2 regions of the Microbacterium sp. 1.5R genome follow, and region 2 is predicted to be linked to the other one. Evidence: predicted binding sites of a transcription regulator. Region 2 holds the regulator's gene; the other holds the start of a gene.
The links. Region 2 encodes HrcA, which represses chaperone genes, less so after heat shock. Its sites were predicted from a motif close to TTNGCACTCGNNNNNNNCGAGTGCNAA; they were not measured.
Positions count from the first base shown of each region.

Region 1 (3,882 bases), 470 kb from region 2:
AACGCAGAAACGCCCCGACCGAGGTCGGGGCGTTTCTGTTCAGCAGTGATGGATCAGAAGTCCATGCCACCAGACGGGTCACCCATCGGGGCCGGAGCCTTCTCGGGCTTGTCAGCCACGACGACCTCGGTGGTGAGGAAGAGAGCCGCGATCGATGCTGCGTTCTGCAGCGCCGAGCGGGTCACCTTCGCCGGGTCGATGATGCCCGCTGCGAACATGTCGACGTACTCACCGGTAGCCGCGTTGAGGCCCTGACCCGAGGGAAGCTCGGAGACCTTGTTCGCGACCACACCCGGCTCGAGGCCGGCGTTGAGGGCGATCTGCTTCAGCGGAGCCTCGATCGCGACGCGAACGATGTTCGCACCGGTCGCCTCGTCGCCCGAGAGCGAGAGAGCGTCGAGAGCCTTGGTGCCGGACTGGATCAGCGCGACGCCACCACCGGGGACGATGCCCTCCTCGACGGCTGCCTTCGCGTTGCGGACGGCGTCCTCGATGCGGTGCTTGCGCTCCTTGAGCTCGACCTCGGTTGCCGCGCCCGCCTTGATGACGGCGACGCCACCTGCAAGCTTGGCGAGGCGCTCCTGCAGCTTCTCGCGGTCGTAGTCGCTGTCGGTGTTCTCGATCTCGCGACGGATCTGCGTGACGCGACCCTCGATCTGGTCTGCCTCTCCGGCACCCTCGACGATCGTGGTCTCGTCCTTGGTGACGATGACCTTGCGAGCGCGACCCAGCAGGTCGAGCGTGGCGTTCTCGAGCTTCAGGCCGACCTCTTCGGTGATGACCTGACCACCGGTGAGGATCGCGATGTCCTGCAGCTGCGCCTTGCGGCGGTCGCCGAAGCCGGGTGCCTTGACGGCGACCGACTTGAAGATGCCCTTGAGCTTGTTGAGCACGAGAGTCGCGAGAGCCTCGCCCTCGACGTCCTCGGCGATGATGACGAGCTCCTTGCCGTCCTGGATCACCTTGTCGACGATGGGCAGAAGGTCCTTGATGTTCGAGATCTTCTGGTTCGCGATGAGGATGTAGGCGTCTTCGAAGACAGCCTCCTGGCGCTCCGGGTCCGTCACGAAGTACGGGTTCAGGTAGCCCTTGTCGAACCGCATGCCCTCGGTGAGCTCGAGCTCGGTGCCGAAGGTCTGCGACTCCTCGACGGTGACGACGCCCTCCTTGCCGACCTTGTCGATCGCCTCGGCGATGAGCTCGCCGATGGCGGGGTCAGCAGCCGAGATCGAAGCGGTCGCAGCGATCTGCTCCTTGGAGTCGATCTCCTTCGCGCTGGCGAGGAGCTCCTCGGTGATGGCCGCGACGGCCTTCTCGATGCCGCGCTTCAGCGAGATCGGGTCTGCGCCGGCTGCGACGTTGCGCAGACCCTCGCGGACCAGAGCCTGGGCGAGCACCGTGGCGGTGGTGGTTCCGTCACCGGCGACGTCGTCGGTCTTCTTGGCGACCTCCTTGACGAGCTCCGCACCGATCTTCTCGTACGGGTCGTCGAGCTCGATCTCCTTGGCGATGGAGACGCCGTCGTTCGTGATCGTGGGGGCGCCCCACTTCTTCTCCAGCACGACGTTGCGACCGCGCGGGCCGAGCGTCACCTTGACGGCGTCGGCGAGAATGTTGAGGCCGCGCTCGAGGCCGCGGCGGGCCTCCTCATCGAAAGCGATGATCTTTGCCATGAGTTTTGTCGTCCCTCCTGGACGTAGACGTTGGGTTTAGCACTCAGAGTGAGAGAGTGCTAACGCCATTCTGGCACTCGACCCCATCGAGTGCAAGCTGCGGGGAGGGACCGCGCGGCGCTCTACGGGGCAGGGGTGTCTGCGGGAGTCTCGGGAGCGGTGGTCGCGCGATCGAGTCCGATGACCACCGTGAGCTGCTTCGCGCCGGTGTCGTTCAGATCGGTGTAGAAATCGCTCTGCTCCACCTGTGCTCCGCCGATGAGGTTCGCGAGGCCGATGGCCGCGAGCTCGTCCTCGTCGGCGACGTAGTAGACCGTCGTCGTCGAGAAGTCCTGGCTCGCGCTGTCGGTCGCGAACACGACGTCCGCTGCCCAGCCGTTGTTGATCAGGACGTCGCGCATCTGCTCGTCGAGCCCCTCGTCCGGGGATGCGTTGAGGATCATCACCGAGTAGGTGACGTCGACGACTCCGGTCTCGACGGGTGCAGGACTGGCCGTGGGGACGGCCTCCGGGAAGAGGCTGATGCGCCCCATCACCACCAGCGAGCCGAAGATGCCGCCGATGATGAGCACCAGAGCGGCCACGAAAGACCAGAGGAGCACGACCCAGCCGTTCATCCCCGGGGCTTCGGCGCGATGCGCTCCGACGCGTCCGGATGATCGGGGGACGTCGTCGAATCGATCTCGGCTGGGCTTTGACACCCCTCGATGCTAACGGCACCGACCTCTGTATCCGCATCGAGCGCCGTCGGCGCGTGGCGGACGCGCGAGTCAGCCGACGAAACCGGGCGTGCGAGCGGCTCTCTGGAATGATCTCGAGTCGCGGATGCGCCGCAGCCGACGCACCAGCATCGGGTCGTACTCGAGGGCGGCCTCCGACTCGATCAGACGTCCGAGGAGCTGGTAGTAGCGCGCGGCGCTCATACCCAGCTGGGCGCGGATGGTCTCCTCCTTCGCGCCGCCGTGCCGCGGCCACGCGGTCTCCAGCGCGAGGATCGCACGATCGCGCTCGCTCAGCTCTCCCAGCATGAGATCAGATTAGGTCGCCGCCCCGCCGATTCCGGCACGCCACTCCCACCATCGCCCGAGTGGGTCGGCGGCTGCGCGCACCTGCCCGTCGAGCGCCACGACGAAACCGGGCCACTCCGCGGCGACGACGGGCGGATCCCAGGCGTCGAGGAGCGCGGGAGGGTCGATGGTCAGCCAGCGCGCGCCGAGCCCCCGGATGCGGTCGACGAGGGCTTCACGGGCCTCCCGGGGAATGTGCACCAGCACGCCGGGAGTCGTGACGACGAGGGCGGCGTCGCGGGGCGCCTCGGCGGCGAGCTCGTCGATCTGCTCGAGCGCGTCGCCTGCGACGAGGTGGGGAGGGGCGGATGCCGCGATGTCGAGCGCCGCCGACACCCGTTGCTCACGCCCCTCCTCCCCCGGCCACACCAGACCCAGCAGCCAGCGCCGGTCACGCTCGTCTCGCGCGTCGAGCGGCGCGAGGTCGATGCCGGCTCGCCACACCACATCGGGCATCCGCATCGGCGGAAGGGCTCCGTCGACACGGCTCTCGAGGATCACGGTGGAGGGGCCGTCCGCGGGGTCGAGCGACGCGCGCAGCCGCCCGTCCGCGCCCACGAAGCGATACGAGTACCTGTCCGGATAGAGGCACAGTCCTGCGGAGGCTCCGACCTCGAGCAGCGCGATCGGGCCGTCGATCTCCGACAGCGCGGGCAGAAGCGGCGCGAGACGCAGAGGTTCGTTCGTCTGCAGGCGCCGGCCGCTGCACTCGGCCACGATCTCATCGGCGCGCGCGATCACGAACGACCGCCAGGCGCCGTAGCCGACGAGGCCGGCGCCCAGCATCCGTGTCACCGCGAACACGAGCGGGGGCTGCCGTCTGTTCTCCGGAATCCGCGCGAGCACGCCCTGGACCTCGGAGTCGGCGGCGACACCGTCGGCCCACTCGACATACAGGTCGCTGCGCCCCGGCGCCTCCTGCTCGGCGAAACGCGCGTAGCGCTGCTGCACGGCATCCGTCATGGATCCATTGTCTCGTGGCGCCGAGCGCCTCTGAACGCGAGAGAATGGATCAGACCCCCAGGAGGACCGATGTCGTACAGCGTGGACAAGACCGAAGAAGAGTGGCGCGAGGAGCTCGGCGAGGAGCAGTACGCCGTGCTGCGCGAAGCCGCCACCGAGCGCGCCTGGACGGGCGAGCT
Region 1 covers NZ_CP018151.1:2,553,148-2,557,029, forward strand. The annotation lists gene groL (chaperonin GroEL) at 54-1,673, opposite strand; gene BMW26_RS12240 (LytR C-terminal domain-containing protein) at 1,796-2,374, opposite strand; gene BMW26_RS12245 (DUF3263 domain-containing protein) at 2,444-2,701, opposite strand; gene BMW26_RS12250 (DUF2332 domain-containing protein) at 2,711-3,703, opposite strand; gene msrB (peptide-methionine (R)-S-oxide reductase MsrB) at 3,773-3,882, shown strand, end outside.
Region 1: the regulator HrcA is predicted to act here: its motif matches at 1,710-1,736, upstream of groL (chaperonin GroEL).

Region 2 (3,882 bases):
ACTGCCGGGTCCGTAGCCTGATCACCAGCGGCTGAGTGCGACCGACAGCACGGCGATCGCAGCCGGGCCCGCCGTGGACGTGCGCAGCACGGTGTCTCCGAGCAGCACACGCTCGGCGCCGGCATCCGACAGCTTCGAGAGCTCGTCGTCGGAGATACCGCCCTCGGGCCCGACGACGAGGACGATGTCCCTGCCGTCCGGCTCGAGCTCGGACAACCGCACGGGGGCGGTCGGGTCGAGAAGCAGCACCCGCTGAGATGCGGCGCGTCTCGCGAGGTCGGCGGTCGACGCCGGAGGCGCCACCTCCGGGACCCACGCCCGGTGAGCCTGCTTCGCCGCCTCGCGGACGATCGTCGCCCACCGCTCGCGCCCCTTGACGGCCTTGGGACCATCCCATCGGGACACGCTTCGGCTCGCCTGCCACGGCACGATCTCATCGACGCCGAGCTCGCATGCCGCCTGCACGGCGAGCTCGTCGCGATCGCCCTTCGCGAGAGCCTGCACGAGCACGATGCGAGGGCTGGGCGCGGGGTCGACCGATCGCTCGGCCACGCGCACGTCGACGCGGGACGGAGACACCTCTTCGGCGACGCCGGTCAGCCACACCCCCGAGCCGTCGCCGACCGTCACCGCCTCGCCGACGCGGAGCCGTCGGACGACGGCGGCGTGCTTCGCCTCGGCGCCGGTGAGCGACACGAGGTCGCCGACCGCGGCATCCGAGGAGTTCTCGACGAGGAAGTGGAGTGCCATGAGCGCCGTCCGGATCAGTGCGAACGGAAGCGGTCGCGGAGCTTCGAGAACAGCCCCTGCTGGAACTGCGCCAGCTGCGGGCCCGGTGCCTTGGTCTTCTTCGCGAAGTCCTCGATGAGCGCGCGCTGCGCGGAGTCGAGCCGGGTCGGAGTGACCACCTGCACGCCGACGCGGAGGTCGCCGCGCTGGTTGCCCCGCAGCGGCGTGATGCCGCGGCCCTTGATCGTCAGCACGTCGCCGGACTGGACGCCCGAGCGGATCTCGAGATCGACCTCGCCGTCGAGACCCTGGATCGTGGTCTCGGTGCCGAGGATCGCATCCGGCATCGACACCTCCAGCGTCGCCAGCAGGTCGTCGCCGTCGCGGCTGAAAGACGGGTGCGGGTTCACGGTGACCTCGACGTACAGGTCGCCGTTCGGGCCACCCGCCTTGCCGACCTCGCCAGAGCCCGGCAGCTGCAGGCGCAGCCCGGTCTCGACGCCGGCGGGGATGTCGAGCGAGACGGTGCGACGCGAGCGCACCCGCCCCTGGCCGCCGCAGGTGCCGCACGGATACGGGATCGTCGTGCCGTAGCCCTCGCAGGTGCCGCAGGGCTGAGAGGTCACGACGTTGCCGAGCAGGCTCCGCACCTGACGCTGAACGTGTCCGGAGCCGCCGCAGATGTCACAGGTGACGGGCGACGTGCCCTCCTGGCAGCACGAGCCGTTGCACGTCTCGCACAGCACGGCCGTGTCGACCTCGATGTCGCGGTGCGCACCGAAGACGACGTCGCCGAGATCGAGGGTCACCCGGACGAGGGCGTCCTGTCCCCGTTCGCGGCGTGACCGCGGACGCGCGCCCCTGCCGCCGCCTTGGCCCGCGCCGAAGAAGGTCTCGAAGATGTCCCCGAAGCCGCCGAAGCCCTGGAAGTTGCCGGCGGTGCCGTCTCCGCCGCCCATGTCGTAGCGGCGACGGGAATCGTCGTCGCTCAGGACGTCGTATGCATGCGTGACGAGCTTGAACTGCTCGGCCGCGTCCTCGCCCGGATTCACATCGGGGTGGAGCTGACGAGCGAGGCGTCGGTACGCCTTCTTGATCTCGTCGGTGGAGGCGTCACGAGAGACGCCGAGTACCTCGTAGTGGTCTGCCACAATGGCCCTTCTGCGTGTGCTGTTCTCTGGGCGGCCGCGTCAGCGGGCCGCCTCGTCTTCGTCGAGCATCCGAGACAGATAGCGGGCCACGGCCCGCGCCGCCGCGAGATTGCTCGGATAGTCCATGCGCGTCGGCCCCATCACGCCGACTCGCGCCGTGCCGCTGGGGGCGGCGTAGTTGCTGGCCACGATCGATGCCTCGCCGAGGCCGAAGGACGCGTTCTCGGTGCCGATGCTGGCGGCGAGACCGTGGGAGTCCGCCTCCATCTCGCTCATCAGCCGCAGCAGCGTCACCTGCTCCTCGATCGCCTCGAGCAGAGGGTGGATGCTGCCGCGGAAGTCCTGCTCGCGTCGAGCCAGAGTCGCTGCTCCGGCCATCACCAGGCGCTCCTGACGGAAGGCGCCGAGCTCGTCGACGACGATCGTCGCGAGAGCGCGCAGTACGACGTCATGACTGTGTGCGTCGTCCGCGAGAAGCGCCTGCAGCCGCTCAGCGGCGTCGCTCACCGCCCGGCCCGTGATCAGGGCGGAGAGACGAGCACGCAGCAGCGCCATGTCGGCGTCGTCGACGTCGACGGGCAGCGGGGCGATGCGCTGCGAGACGCCGCCCGCGTCGGTGACGAGCACGATGAGCAGACGATTCGGCGCCAGCGCCACGAGTTCGAGATGCGTGAGATGCGCGCGCGCGAATGACGGGTACTGCGCCAGCGCGACCTGCCCCGTGAGCTGCGTGAGCACTCGGACCGTGCGCACCATCAGGTCGTCGAGGTCGGAGGGAGCGGTGAGGAAGGACTCGATGGCCGTGCGCTGCGCGACCGACAGTGGCCGCAGCTGGGCGAGATGATCCACGAACACGCGGTAGCCCTTGTCGGTGGGGACGCGACCGGAGGAGGTGTGCGGGGCGGCGATCAGCTCTTCGTCTTCGAGCAGTGCCATGTCGTTGCGGATCGTCGCCGCGGACACGCCGAAGGAGTATCGGTCGACGATCGATCGGCTGCCGACGGGTTCATGGGTCTCGACGTAGTCCTGCACGATCGCGCGGAGAACCTGGAGGCCTCTTTCGCTGACCATCGCAACTCCCTCCCTCTTGGCACTCACTGGCTACGAGTGCCAATTCTACCCGCCGACGCCGACCACGTGCTGATCCGGCACGATGTCCGGACTCAGCGGTCGCCGATCAGTCGGTGAGCTCACGCACGACGGCATCGGCGAGCAGGCGCCCCCGCAGTGTGAGCTGCACGCGTCCGCGAACGGCAGCGGCCGGGTCGACGAGCCCATCCGCGATCAGACCCGCGACGCGTGTCCTCTTGTCCGCGGCGAGGTCGCTGACGGCGATGCCCTCGCGGATGCGACTCAGCAGCAGGATGCGCTCGAGCGTCGTCGACTGCTCGTCCGGCCGCTCCGTGCCGGCGGCGGGAGACTCCGCTGCGGCGAGCCGCTGTGCATACGCGGCCGGATGCTTGACGTTCCACCACCGCAGGCCGGCGACGTGACTGTGCGCGCCGGGACCGAATCCCCACCAGTCGCTCCCCCGCCAGTAGGCGAGATTGTGCCGCGAACGCTGCTCGGGCGAGCGAGACCAGTTGCTGATCTCGTACCAGTCGAAGCCCGCCGCTGCGAGACGCGCATCGGCGAGCTCGTACATGTCGGCCTGCAGGTCGTCGTCCGGCGCCGGCACCTCGCCTCGGCGGATCTGTCGCGCGAGCTTCGTGCCGTCCTCGATGATCAGCGCGTACGCCGAGATGTGGTCCGACTCGAGTGCGAGCGCCGCGTCGAGCGACGCCTCCCAATCACCGATCGACTCACCGGGGGCGCCGTAGATGAGGTCCACGCTCACGGCGAGGCCTGCGTCCTTCGCCGCGGCGACCGCTGTCGTCACGTTCTCGGGGCGATGAGTGCGGTCGAGAGCGGCGAGCACATGCGGCACTGCCGACTGCATGCCGATCGACAGCCGCGTGACGCCGGCATCCGCGAGGGTCCGCGCGACCTCGGACGTCACCGT
Region 2 covers NZ_CP018151.1:2,079,549-2,083,430, forward strand. The annotation lists gene BMW26_RS09940 (16S rRNA (uracil(1498)-N(3))-methyltransferase) at 22-750, opposite strand; gene dnaJ (molecular chaperone DnaJ) at 765-1,880, opposite strand; gene hrcA (heat-inducible transcriptional repressor HrcA) at 1,920-2,951, opposite strand; gene hemW (radical SAM family heme chaperone HemW) at 3,058-3,882, opposite strand, start outside.